Regions from separate parts of the Paenibacillus sp. J22P59 genome, predicted to be linked through region 1. Evidence: predicted binding sites of a transcription regulator. Region 1 holds the regulator's gene; the other holds the start of a gene.
What was found. Region 1 encodes LexA, which represses DNA repair genes until DNA is damaged. Its sites were predicted from a motif close to CGAACATATGTTCG; they were not measured.
Positions count from the first base shown of each region.

Region 2: AC50YO_RS07205 (DNA polymerase IV) is a predicted target of LexA. The motif match lies at 2,298-2,311, and genes of this name have one in related genera.

Region 1 covers NZ_JBXENX010000001.1:755,132-761,871, reverse strand. The annotation lists gene AC50YO_RS03425 (helix-turn-helix domain-containing protein) at 91-315, shown strand; gene AC50YO_RS03420 (LexA family protein) at 399-680, shown strand; gene AC50YO_RS03415 (hypothetical protein) at 695-898, shown strand; gene AC50YO_RS03410 (hypothetical protein) at 1,655-2,056, shown strand; gene AC50YO_RS03405 (discoidin domain-containing protein) at 2,209-3,834, opposite strand; gene lexA (transcriptional repressor LexA) at 4,359-4,979, opposite strand; gene AC50YO_RS03395 (LysM peptidoglycan-binding domain-containing protein) at 5,136-5,501, shown strand; gene AC50YO_RS03390 (DUF896 domain-containing protein) at 5,775-5,957, shown strand; partial or broken gene AC50YO_RS03385 (aldo/keto reductase) at 6,012-6,740, shown strand, end outside.
Region 2 covers NZ_JBXENX010000003.1:400,351-407,090, reverse strand. The annotation lists gene AC50YO_RS07225 (hypothetical protein) at 1-134, opposite strand, end outside; gene AC50YO_RS07220 (hypothetical protein) at 525-956, shown strand; gene AC50YO_RS07215 (alpha-helical endospore appendage domain-containing protein) at 979-1,308, shown strand; gene AC50YO_RS07210 (hypothetical protein) at 1,323-2,042, shown strand; gene AC50YO_RS07205 (DNA polymerase IV) at 2,327-3,580, shown strand; gene AC50YO_RS07200 (YhjD family protein) at 3,577-4,056, shown strand; gene AC50YO_RS07195 (DUF2515 domain-containing protein) at 4,065-5,492, opposite strand; gene AC50YO_RS07190 (SOS response-associated peptidase) at 5,598-6,296, shown strand; gene AC50YO_RS07185 (stage VI sporulation protein F) at 6,344-6,631, opposite strand; gene recG (ATP-dependent DNA helicase RecG) at 6,705-6,740, opposite strand, start outside.

The DNA of each region.
Region 1 (6,740 bases):
AAAATAGTTGAATGTCAACGAATATAGTTCATAAATATAACTATATATGTTGAATAATAACGGCTGTTGTTCTATAATGATATCGAGGTGATGGGGATGTTATATTTGAAGTTACAGGAGATAATGGAGGAGAAACGCTGGAATGCTCGCCAATTAAGTGAAGCTACTGGCATACGATGGAACACTATAGATGATATGGCCAAGAATAAATCTAAAGCGTGGTCACGGGAGAACTTGGACATAATCATGAGGGTGCTTGAAATTGAGGACATCAACAAACTAATCGAATACAGAAAAGAAGGCTCTGGCACATAATGCTGGAGCTTATTTTATATCTTGATAGCGAACATTTGTTCTTATATAATAATCCTAGATAATGAATACGGAGGCGATCAGTTTTGAAGCTAACAATCAGAAATTTAGATGTTGCAATGGCAATCCTTGATTACACAGAAAAGCATGGGCGGTCACCTGCAATTACGGATCTATGCAAACTGACAAAGATAGCTTCTAGATCTGCCATCCATACACATCTAAAGAGATTAAGGGAAATGAATATTGTCACTTGGGAAGAGGGGGAGGTACGTTCGCTAAGAATTTTTTATCCCCAATTTGTTAAGGATAAGCATGCTAAGCTGCTGCAGCTCGAAAAAGATAAATTGAATGACTATATAATGTAAGGGAGCTGGGGACGATGGAAGCTTACATTGATAAAATCGTGCAGCTCATCTACGTGGATCGTAAACGTAATGTATCAATACGAAATATTAGAGTGCTATCTGTTAAGGGAAACAAGTTTAAAGCATACTGTTTTAAGGCAAAGGCTGTGAGGATATTTAATGTAGATGGGATTGTAGATGTAGAATTGGTTGATTTTAAATTGACACTTAATGGATAATTATGGTTTAATGTTAAAGAGCCGCGAGGGAAAGCATCCCCGTGGCTCTTTATTTTAATCCTGATTGATTAGTAGAGTGCCCCCGAAAACGCCCCCGAAATGCCCCCGAATGTTGCTAGTCGTTACTTTTTAATGCGGTTTGCTTTTCTATTCCTTCTATATAATATGCGGTATTGCGGCTCATTACCTCTTGTTGCTAATCCGGGAACTTAAATAAGACGCAAGTTCACCAATGGGAGAGAGATCAATATTTGACGCTTTACTAATCGTAGAAACCCTCGATGCTGTTAGCATTGAGGGTTTTTCTTTTTGTGGGCAATGTGATGAGAGGGTGCCGACGGTGGCCATAGGACGAATGTCGCAAACAAGTCATTAGAGAGCCCCACTGCTTTGATGTGATATGATATTATCGAACGAGATATTGAAGAGAAAGTCGTCCAGTTGTTACGGGCGACTTTTTTTATTTCCAAAGAGGTCTTCTGAATTATTCCAACACACTCTATTAGTTCGTTTGCCGTTCGCATCTCTCTATATAAACAATAAGAGAGGCCTTTATCTTAATAACTTCTGCACTTTTGGGCCGCACATTTATGGGTGGATCCTATATTCATAGACCACTTCAAATTCCTAAAATATCCATAAATTAGTAATTAAGTACTATATCATTTTTTGTTATAAATGGTAATATAAAGTTGTTAGAAGGTTCTTTTATGAAGAGACTTCAGATTAAAAAATGAAAAGGAAGTGTACCAGACAATGAAAAAAATGTTCGCATCCGTACTTACAACTGCTCTCTTAATTACTGCCGCTGTTCCAGCTTTTGCTCAAGACAGCACTCCAACTACTGCACCAGCATCCGCAAGTGCTGTTAATTCTGAGTCGGTTTCTGTTGCGTCTTATTTCTTCGCTAATGTTTCTTGGAGAACTGTTCCTGGTGCAACTTCCTATGAGTTTTTCATTTACAAAAACGGCAGCCTAGTAGAGTGGGGGAATCAGGGTGTTTCAGTGGTCGGTTCTCAAAACAGAAATGTCGGAATGGAGACGAGTAACGCTTACAAAATAGAAATTAGAGCGGTTGATTCAAGCGGTAATCAGCTTGCATGGGGTACAACGAATACCTTTTTGGCTGGCCCCACTTCCATTTACGTATCTATTTAGTGTAATGATTAGGTTCCAGAAAGATAAGCTAGTGGCATAGTGAGATATTTTTTATAAAGAGATTTGTTCTTGTCCCAATACAGAAAACGATAAAGTCCTTGTCACAGGTCAGTGACAAGGACTTTATCGTTTTAAAAAACGGCATGCTGGGTTTATTGTTTAACATTTAACACTTTGAAATTCCACAATGAATAGCCAAATTCAGTCGAGCGTGTTAATCCAGACATTCTTACGTATCTTGATTCTTGATGGTTGAAGTTCAGTATTTCAGTATTCCCTTTACAATTTTGATTCGTATAAATAATAGTCCAGTCTAAAGCATCATTTGAAACTTCGATATGATAAGTTTGTGCATGCGCTGATTCCCATTCGAGAATAATGCGATTGAAGCTTGTTTCTTTACCCAAGTCAATATAAAGCCATTGAGGATCAATTCCAGGTAGACTGCTCCACCGACTATCACTAGTACCATCTACTACATGATCAGAACTAAAAATTTCATTTTCATCGGAAGAAGAAAAAACAGGTTTATACAGGGCAAGATTATCCGAGTCGATATTCTTATTAGTTTTTAATGAAATAGACGTATTTTGTTCACTGATATTATTGAAATAATCTCTAGTCTTTACACTAATTTCATAATGTGAATCTGGAGATAATTTAGTTAAAGTATAGTTGGTATAATGGGTGGTATCTATGTATATTCCATCGAGGTAAACATCATAAGATTGAACCCACAGGTCTGCGGGCTCTTCCCAACTTACTTTTATACTAGTATTGCTAGAGGCAATATGTTTTAGTTGAGGAGGGGCAGATAACTCAGAAGGATGGATAAAGGAATGAAGTTGTTTTAGTTCACCTAGGGCAGCTTTTTTAAGTATTGTAACTAAATTTTGCTCCATTAGATTCAATTTCGTACATAGATTTATGACTTTATGATGTTTAATTTTTTTGGTCATGTTGCTTTTCATTAACGTTAACTTTAATAATTCTATTTTTTTTACGTAATGAAAACATATATCGGCATATTGTCCTAAACTTTCGTCTAAGGTTTGTAAATAGCAGGCAGTTAAATATCTCGATCCCGCTATAATAGATAACGCATCATCAATATAAGGTAATAAATCATGGAGCTCTTCAGTTATATCATCCCCGTGAGATATCAGGCTACTTAAATAATTATATAGGATAGAGCTGTCCTCACTCTTTAAAGTTTGAATCAGGTCTTTGAATTCTCCTTCAATGAACTTCACAGCATTTTCAGTGATAGAATAATGATTTAAGTCAATATATGTGATATTTTTCAGAAAAGCGTGGTTGCATGCATCTCTTATTTGTGGAATCGTATACTGGAGGCCATCTTTAAAAGGAAGATCGTTAATTGTAAAGTTGCTTTTATCCATAGCCGTAATAACGAAAGAGTGATTCAAAGCTGAATCAAGCTTTCTGTGTGTAACAAATTGATTGTCGACCCAAATGAAAATTGTAAATCCTAGATTTATTAATTGAGAGAGTTCATTTTCTATGCTATTAAAATCATTAAATGGAATTACTACATGGTTTATACCAAAGAGATTGCTGCTACTTCCTACTTTGGAATAGTATGACCATTTACGTCTTCTATTTAGGATGATTTGATTAAATACGTCGAAGTGTGATTCCCAAGCGTCATAATAAAGATGTTTCATATCAATTTTCTGCTCATATAAGTAGTTGAATATTTGTATTTTTCTGCAATCCAAATAATTGTAAGAAGGGTTATTAAATATATTTTCCACATTTACTCACTCCAATACAGTAATATGATCATATAGGTTTGTTATTATTTTACACAAAAAATAAATACCTAAATGTCGCTGCATTATGAATTAGCATTTCTAGTGCTAGTGATCTTAAACGCGGTATTAATTTGCCATTCAACATTTGGCGTTCTCATTTCGGGTGAATAACGAAGTTAGGGGAAGGAGATAGGGTGGGGCACCATTATTTCTCTAATTCTGGCTCTCTCATAAACCATGCAATATAAGAGCAATTTCGGCAAACGAGTATTGCAGCATTTCGATTAGCCCAGTCCATTCCAAAGAAAGTTGCTCCTCTTGAGTTTAGTTGGCGATAATCTTTGTCGAAGGTATCGTTCTGGCAACAGGGGCAGATAATTGAAGCTTTTCCGGCTCTATATCTCATAAACAATCACTCCTTTGGCTTGATTATACTTATTATAGCTTATATTCCATAAAAAGAGGCTATTGTCATATTTCGATGATAATCGAAGGTGTGACAATAGCCTCTTTCACTTCATAACTTAGTGGAAGTCTCTAAACAATCCAACAACTTTTCCGAGAATCGTGACATTTTGCAAGCGTATCGGCTCCATAGTGGAATTCTCAGGCTGTAGGCGAATGTGGTCTTTCTCACGGTAAAATGTCTTTACCGTTGCTTCGTCTTCTTCAGTCATAGCCACGACAATGTCGCCGTTATTGGCTGTCTGCTGTTGGCGTACGATGACATAATCGCCATTATGTATACCAGCCTCAATCATGCTCTCACCAATAACATTAAGAATGAACACATCGTCATCTCCTACAAAATGCGAGGAGAGCGGGAAATATTCTTCGATATTCTCAGTTGCCGTTATAGGGACACCGGCAGTGACCTTGCCGACGATAGGTACATGTGATACTGAAGGATGGATAATGCCATCGACGCCTTCTTGGTCCAAGATCTCAATAGCACGTGGTTTAGTAGGGTCACGACGAATGAGCCCCTTCTTCTCTAGACGATCGAGATGACCATGAACGGTTGAGCTTGAAGCGAGACCGACTGCTTCGCCGATTTCCCTAACGGAAGGCGGGTATCCTTTCTCCCGGACTTCATTCTTTATAAATGCAAGAATCGCCTGTTGGCGGTTAGAAATCTTCGACAATGAAATCACTCCATTAATAGATTTGTAGAAAATTATAACATAGAACCCGAGTTCGTACAAACATAAGTTCTGAAAACAAAAGTTCGCATTGCTTATTGACTGCAAACGTTTGTTCGTGTTATTCTCAAAACAGAACAAACGTTTGGGGCGATGATAATGATGATGAATCCTGCATTTTATAAATCTATTCATAAGGAAGCGACTGTGCCAGTAGGCAATAGGCTGCATTCTGGTTGGTTCAAGTTACAACAGCATTTAGCAAAGCTGATCGTGTGCATTATTGTGTTTGTGCTGCTTTTTACAAGCTTTTTAATCATGAAGGGTATGGCATCTGTCCATACTATGAATCCTGAGGCAGGCGAAGAGGTTGTTATTGTCCTATCTGGTGATACGCTATGGGATATTGCAGGTCGTTATACGGATAACACGAAGGATATTCGCAAGACGGTCTTCGAGATTAAAGAGCGCAATCAATTGACATCAGTTACCTTAATGCCGGGACAAGAATTAATCATTCCTTGATTGGGGACGGGAACAGTGAGTTGCATATAGATATAGATTGAGTATTGTGGTGGTTGGGACTAATCCTGACCACCCTTTTTTTATGTAATCGTACTTGTATAGGGAACGTATGCAGAAACTACGAATGAAATCATTAATCAAGCCAGCCATGTGAAAATAGCGTGAATTCCTCCCTATTATTAGGTCATTGCCTTGACAATTGAATGTGTGAAATGTAAAAGTAGGGAGAGGATTTTATTACATTAAAGACACAGCAAGAAAGGTGAGCTTGTTATGGAGAAAATTATTGCGCGAATTAATGAATTGTCGCGAAAAAATAAAACGGTGGGGTTAACGGAGGAAGAAATTGTTGAACGTGCTGCTCTTAGGGAGCAATACATGGCTAATTTCAGAGGAAACTTCCGTCAACAACTAGATACAATTAAATGGGTTGAGGATGAAGAAGAAAAGAAATAAGCGCTTCTTGCTATAATTCATATAGAAATAGAAGCAGAAGGAGAACAAAGATCCATGCGATACCGATTGCTGGGTAGAAGCGGACTCGCGGTATCTGAGCTGAGTCTTGGAACGATGACATTCGGGAATACGACAAGTGAGGAACATTCGATTGAAATGATCAATCGCTTTATGGAGCGAGGTGGCAATTTTCTCGATACGGCTGATGTATACGTGGATGGTCGTTCTGAGGAAATTGTCGGTAAAGCGATTAAGAATCGTCGTTCAGAGGTCGTTCTGGCAACCAAGGTGAGAATGAAGACTGGACCGGATGTGAATGGTGTCGGTCTATCACGCAAGCATATAATGGATGGAATTGAAGCGAGTCTGAGACGTCTGCAGACAGATTATATCGATCTGTATCAGGTTCATGTCTGGGATCATGCGACACCGATCGAAGAGACGCTCCGCACCCTCGATGATCTTGTATCCTCTGGCAAGGTTCGCTATATTGGCTGCTCGAACTTTCTAGCCTGGCAGCTAATGAAGTCACTCGCATGGAGCGACGCGAATCGGTATGTACGTTTCGTCTCGATTCAACCGCAGTACAGTCTGGTGAGCAGGCAAATGGATTTGGAGATGCTGTCGCTGTGCTTGGAGGAAAAGGTAGGGATCATTCCTTGGGCACCGCTTGGCAGCGGTTTTCTTACTGGTCGATATGAACGCATACAGCCGACCGAGGGGAGATTAGCTAGCGCGCAAAGCGGTGAGAGCACATGGACTAACCGAGCCAATGAACATAAT
Region 2 (6,740 bases), on a different contig from region 1:
CCACATCTCGCGCAGCCGCCGCAGCCCCCACAGCCGCCGCATGAACAAAACCCGATACAAAATCCGATACAAAATCCAATACAAAGGCGAGCATTATTAGGGTCCACTGGGCCTTGACCCGCATTCGGCGTCATGCCGCTCGCTTTAAACGCATCCATATTGAGATTTTGAAGATCATTTTTAAATTCATTCATCGTAGTATCCTCCGTTATATGTTCATGTGATGATCATCGGCACTCTTCAAAAATGAAAAGGAGAACAGCCCAAACTGGCTCTATGCCGATAAAAGTTCATGCCATATACGTATGAGAAAAGCTCCGCTAGTGTTACTAATCCATTCACCCATTAATTTTGGAATAAAGGACAATATTCCTTAGTATCCTTGGGTATACAGCAAAAGGAGGTGTGCGGCTTGTATGCTTGCATGATAGGCAGCTTTCGGTCTCCATTAAAAAAGAACCGTATGTAATGCCTTAATGCAGCATATCTTGTAAAAAGCTTAAATCAAGGAAGAAGTGATTATTTTGACGATGGATCAAAAGCGGGCTCTTGCTGATGCACAACGATTGCGAGCAAATTTTCTCAGCTCTGTCATGCCAAATTTGCTTCAAACGATTCAAGCCGATACCCGAGACATTCATAGTCAATGTAATACGCTTAAACCTGTCCTCCCCTCGACTGTGACAAGCCCGGATTCCTGCGAAGAGACGACCAATACTTCTCTATCGGAAGCGGAACAGGGCGCTATACAATTAACTATTGCTGTACAGCCAGAGCTGCTTGGTTTACTGGATGAGCTTATTCACATGAATTTGGCTGTAGATCGAGAGAGCGCTGCTCAGGTCATGCTCCAATTGGGCAGCAAAATGAGTAAAGAAGTCATCCACGCTCACTTCGATTTAAGAGAGAAGCTACAGGAGATACGAGACCATCTTTACAGTGAAATAAAAGCCTAGATAGGAGCGATGAACCTTGAGTATGCCTAATCTCCCACATATCAGACCCGACATTCACCTCAAAAGACATGATGTGCTGAACCTTCTTTTATCTTCAATCGCATTAGAAGAAATGGGCTTGTCCCACATTATTAATGCTGAAGGAGAAAAACTGCAAAAGATCATTCAATCAGAGGACAGCAGCTTAAAAGACCTGTTGGAAATCAATGAAAGTGTAGAGCGTATGATGCGTATCGTTATTAAGAATCAGATGCTTTTGCAGTTCAAAATAGAGGATGTCATTAAGCTGGAAAAAACCTCCTACAACGAAGATATGATCGACGATATTCTCGACAATATTCACGAAGAGTAAGTGAGGTAGTCGATATGAACCTCCAATCATCCGGTAGCCCGGAATGGTCTACAATTGTTATTTGGATAACAAAAGAGGAGCTATCCTTGTCCAGGCTGATGCTATTCCGCATCCGTGCAACCGGCAACACCATGGACCAGGATGCTTCTTCTTCTTTGAAATCTATGGTGAAGACGTTAGCATACGGCCTCATGTCACAGAGGCTTGTATTTGATCGTCTCACCATAATTTCAGACAACTTTGTTATTCAAAGCAATGAAATAGATGCCATTATTCTGGAGTCTATCGCGATCTTTCACCAAGTTATAACCGAATTCCTGACAGTAACAGATACGCATATGAGAACATTTCATTCAATTAATAATAATTGCCAATTGTTGTTGACAGAGCTTCTGGGTACAGCATGGGCACTGCTCGAAAGCTACGATACCGTTAGATTCCGCTATGCAGCCATGTGCATGCATGCTGAAACGTCAAAGCTAATAAGCAGCTCTGAACCAGCATGGCTCGGACTGCTAATCTCTTCTATTAATCTTTGCCATCAAATACTTCTCAGACATGCAGCTTCCTCGTTGGAGGCTTTTTCCTACATTCATAAGATTAGAAGCTTTGTTCAAAACGCTACACTTGAATCCCGCCGATTCCCACTGGCGTCTGACACCGAAGAAAGCAAGGGGCGGATGACAGCCCAAATCAATAACTCACGTACAAAGCCTTCTATATTCATGAAATAAACAAGCCCTTTAATGAACCCCAGCATTAGCCCCCTTCTCCTACCTTACTTGCGAATAACGTTCATCCCCTTCTGCCCTTCATGAAAAACATTCCCCCTTGAATTCATATCCCGCCTCTTCCCATCTCTGCATCTGCATCCCTGCAGCTCCAATCCTAAGAAGCCTCGTTCCTTCCTCTTGCCCGCAACCACTGTCTAAAATTACCTCCCTTCATTTCTTGCATAGAGAACATACATTCGGTATATAATATGAATACGAACATACTTTCGCATCGAGGTGGGAACATGGAGCGTGTGATTATGCTCATTGACTGTCAATCCTTCTATGCTTCTGTCGAGAAAGCGGCTCATCCCGAGTATCGGGATAGACCAGTTGCTGTGGGAGACCCTGAAAGGCGAAATGGCATTGTGCTTGCCGCATGCCCAATTGCGAAGTCTCGCGGTGTGACGACAGCATCACGAGTCGGCGAGGCGCTCGCAAGATGCCCAGAGCTGGTTGTTATCCGGCCCAGAATGCATACCTATATTCAAGTGTCGCTCTTAATTACTCAAATCTTTGAATCTTATACCGATCTAGTCGAGCCTTACAGCATTGATGAGCAGTTTCTGGATGTGACAGGCTCACTCACTTATTTCGGATCTCCTCAGCAAATGGCTGCAAAGATTCAGAACCATATTCTTCTATCCACAGGCGTCTGGACGAGAGTAGGTATTGGTCCTACCAAGATTCTCGCCAAGATGGCGACTGATAACTATGCCAAGCAAATGCCGGAAGGCATATTTGAGCTTTCCTTTGACAAGCTGGAGTCAACGCTATGGACACTTCCTGTACATCATATGTTCATGGTGGCTTCCGCTATGACCCGCCATTTCACTCGAATGGGACTGTTCTGTATTGGCGATATTGCCCGCATGGATCTCGGTGAGTTTAAGCGGCGGATGCGGCGTGAGATGGGCAAGCAAAGTGATATACAGGCCGGGTATTACTGGCAGACTGCGCGGGGGATTGATCCGAGCCCTGTTGTGGCTGGCATACGGCATCAGCTCAAATCAGTCAGTCATGGCAAAGCGCTGCGCTGGAATTTGTACCGCAGGCTTCAAGATATCGAGATCGTCCTGCTTGAGCTGGTCGTGGAGGTGTGTCAGCGTACTAGAAAACATCATTATATGGGGTCCGTCGTTTCGGTCTCTGCCGTGGAGACAGACGGCGAGCGTTCATCGGGGTTTAGCCGGCAGACAACGCTGCTACAGCCGACCTCCCTAACCCATGAAGTTGCCGACGCTGCACATAAGCTGTTCACCAAGCATTGGAATGGGCTGCCGCTCAGTAACCTGAGTGTTTCCTTGTCCCAATTAACGGACGATAGCATTATTCAACTCACCCTTTTCGATGATCGTTCCCTCGCTTATCAGAAAGAGCGTGTGATTGATGGAATCAAGAATCGGTACGGGAGCCACGCCATTATACGAGCCTCTTCGCTAATGAACGCCGGCGTAGCACTGGAAAGAGCCGAACAAATTGGAGGGCACTACAAATGAGCAAGCTTGATGGCAATGAACGCTGGAAGTCCAAAATGCTATTAACCGAACATGCTGAGCAGTACGAAGAGCAGCATCATCCCCAAGAGAGCAAGATTATTACTACCGAAGAACGCAGAATGATACGTGACTATATTTTACTGCCGTATATGGAAACGATGGTTCAGAAAAGCATAGTTGACGTTGAATATTCAACCAACATTCTCAAACGACTATATCTTCTGGCCGGTCAGAAGATTCTGGAGCAGATCGTGAAGGACCTGTACAAATTAAGGCGCGAGCTTAAAAAAAGAAATATCCGAATTACGCTCGAGGAGCAATCCGAGCTGATTGTCTATCATCGTTATCATTGCCGGGGATACGAGGAGCGATTCGGCATGACCCGCGATGTCATGCGATCTGAGATAAGCCTGCAGTTGACCAGGTATACGTCACGGCTAGCCCAGCTGCTGAAAGAATTTTCAGGAGAGAAATAAGGAGTAGGTTAGTAGCCTTTCAGCTTCTGGGCAGCGAGTACAGCAAGCTCAATCTTGTTCAGCAGCAGCCCGTATTCATTCGTCATCTCGAAGGAATTGGGAAGCGGCAGCTTGCGAAAGTATGGAGCAACGTCCTCCATATTGCGGAACCAGTCCCCTGGCTCAGATGGAGCGATCGGGCGGTCGGGCCAAGCCTCGCTAAGCTCTGGACTATACACGGCGGAAGCGCCCTTCAGTACACTAACGCCAAGCAGCCGTTCCTTATACAGCATCTGCGGCGGCTCATAACGCACACGATCGAACAGCTGCGGTGAATAATCCGATCGAGAGCCGCTATGCGGAACTTTATTAGCGAAAGCAAGCGCCCCCTGCCAAACCTGTGGCACACCTAGTAGCATCGCATACAGCCGCTTGCCGAATTCAATTCTTTCTGGCAAGCTATCGAAGCTCTCCAGCACCAGCCCGGCTAATCGCATAGTGTCGCCTATGCCGTTGTAAGGAACAATAACCGCATTAAGCTGCAATAAAGCTTGCATGCTGAAAAACAGCTTATCAAGTACCCGCTCTCGGTAATAGCTGTTCTGCACAATTCGCTGCTCAATATAATTCTGCTCGTTCACAATAAGAGCCACCGTAAGAGGCACCGGGTCTCTGCGCTTCCAGAATTGCTCCCATACTGGTCCCATAAAGCGGGAAACGCCGAAGGCCGGAAGCAAATGAAATAAGGAACGCTGCTCGCGCAAACTCCATTCATACAGCAGAAGCTGTGGATAAGCATCCTGAAAAATAAGCGCATTGGCCCGCTCAAGAAACTCGAATACCGCCTCTCGCTCTGCCGAAGGCAGCAAACGCGGTAGCCATTCTCCTTGAAGATCGGTCATATTCCAGCCGCCATTACGGGATACGAGATGGGCAAGCATCGCCCAATGCAGCTCTGTCCGCCGATGGAATATCACCTGATAGGCCGCAGTTCGCGTTACATTGTTCCGATTCAGGCACGCTGTCTCGAAATGAATGCATTCAATTACAGCACGCTCCGATCGGCTCCACTCCGAGCTGTGCAAAGCGCTATAGCCTGTTCGTTTCTTGAAAGCTCCAGCACCCGGTGCCTTCTCTGTCTCTCCAAGCGGGAGCGCTGCTTCAATGGCATAGCGCTTGCCGTATTTAGCAGAAAGCTGTGGCATCGCAGCCATCGGTACAGCCTTGCTGCTCCCAGACAGCGATTCCGCCAGCGAGTCGCCTGAATGCTGCATGCTCAGCTTCGACCATGCTGTCATCAGCTCCTCGCAGCGAAGCGGATCCAGACGCAGAGGTATCCCCTTCGCTGCCATTCGATAAGAGGACAACCATCCCGCGAGCTTGCCTGCCCCATATGACAAAAGAACATTTGGCAGCCAGAATAACCGCATTAGCCACCGCTTATTCCTCCTGTGCATTTGCCTTTCCCCCTTGTTAGCCTAAGCCTGTTCTCTCCAGTATTTGCCCATAGCAAGCCTGTTCATGCATAATAAAAGAGAACAAGTAGGAAAGGCGGGCTTTGCATGTGCGGAAGATATACCATTACCGTATCTCTTGAGGAACTGATGGTTCATTACATGGTGGAAGCAACGAAGGTTCCTTACCATCAACCAAGATACAATGTAGCGCCAGGCCAACAAATACTCACTGTCATTCATGACGGGCAGCATAATCGACTCGGAGAGCTGCAATGGGGTCTTATCCCGCCATGGGCAGATGATCCGAAGATCGGCTACAAGATGCTGAACGCCCGGTCCGAGACAGCTTCAATTAAGCCTGCCTTCCAATTACCGATGCGCCGCAAGCGCTGCCTCATTCCAGCCGATGGCTTCTATGAGTGGAAGACAGCAGGCCAAGTCAAGCAGCCGATGCGGATCGTCAAGAAGGATCGTTCTCTATTCAGTATGGCAGGCCTGTATGAAGCATGGCAGGCACCAGACGGATCGACCATTCATAGCTGTGCCATTCTAACAACCTCGCCAAACGAGCTTATGGCGCCGATTCATGACCGGATGCCGGTTATTCTCCACAAGGAGGATGAATCGCTCTGGCTCGACAGAACGGTACAGGACCCGCATGCCTTGAACAGGCTGCTGCAGCCCTACCCATCTGCCGAGTTGGAGGTCTATCCGGTTGCAGCTGCTGTCGGCAATGTCCGCAACGATACAGCAGCCTGCATAGAGCCAGCAGCAGAAGCTGATGAGCAGCTTGGCCTATGGTAATGCCAGCTTCTCCTCCTTCGGATAAAAAAAAGGCTGACCGATGAAGGTCAGCGAAACATGCCCCATAATTTCAATAAATGAAAGGTATTATTGGGGTCTATTTTTTGTCCGAGCACAAAAGCAATAATCTGGTCCTCCTGCGTATCCGTTAGCTGCTCCTGCAAAATAACAGTCGCCGACTTCACAAGCTTCTTCACCTTCACCCGGTCCTGCAAATCATATTTCGTTACGTTGCCTAGCAGCAGCCTGATCCGGTCTTTAATGACCGGATTTTTCAATTTCACCTTAATACGCTCTACCAGTTGCGGCTTAATGCCGTATTTTTGGTAACTCATTGACTAAGACACCTCCATCCGGCACTCTCGATTCCCATCGTTAAACTATATGCCGGTAAGAAGGAGATATTGCTTAGTCAAGCTGCTCGCCTTGAAAAATTTGATCCTG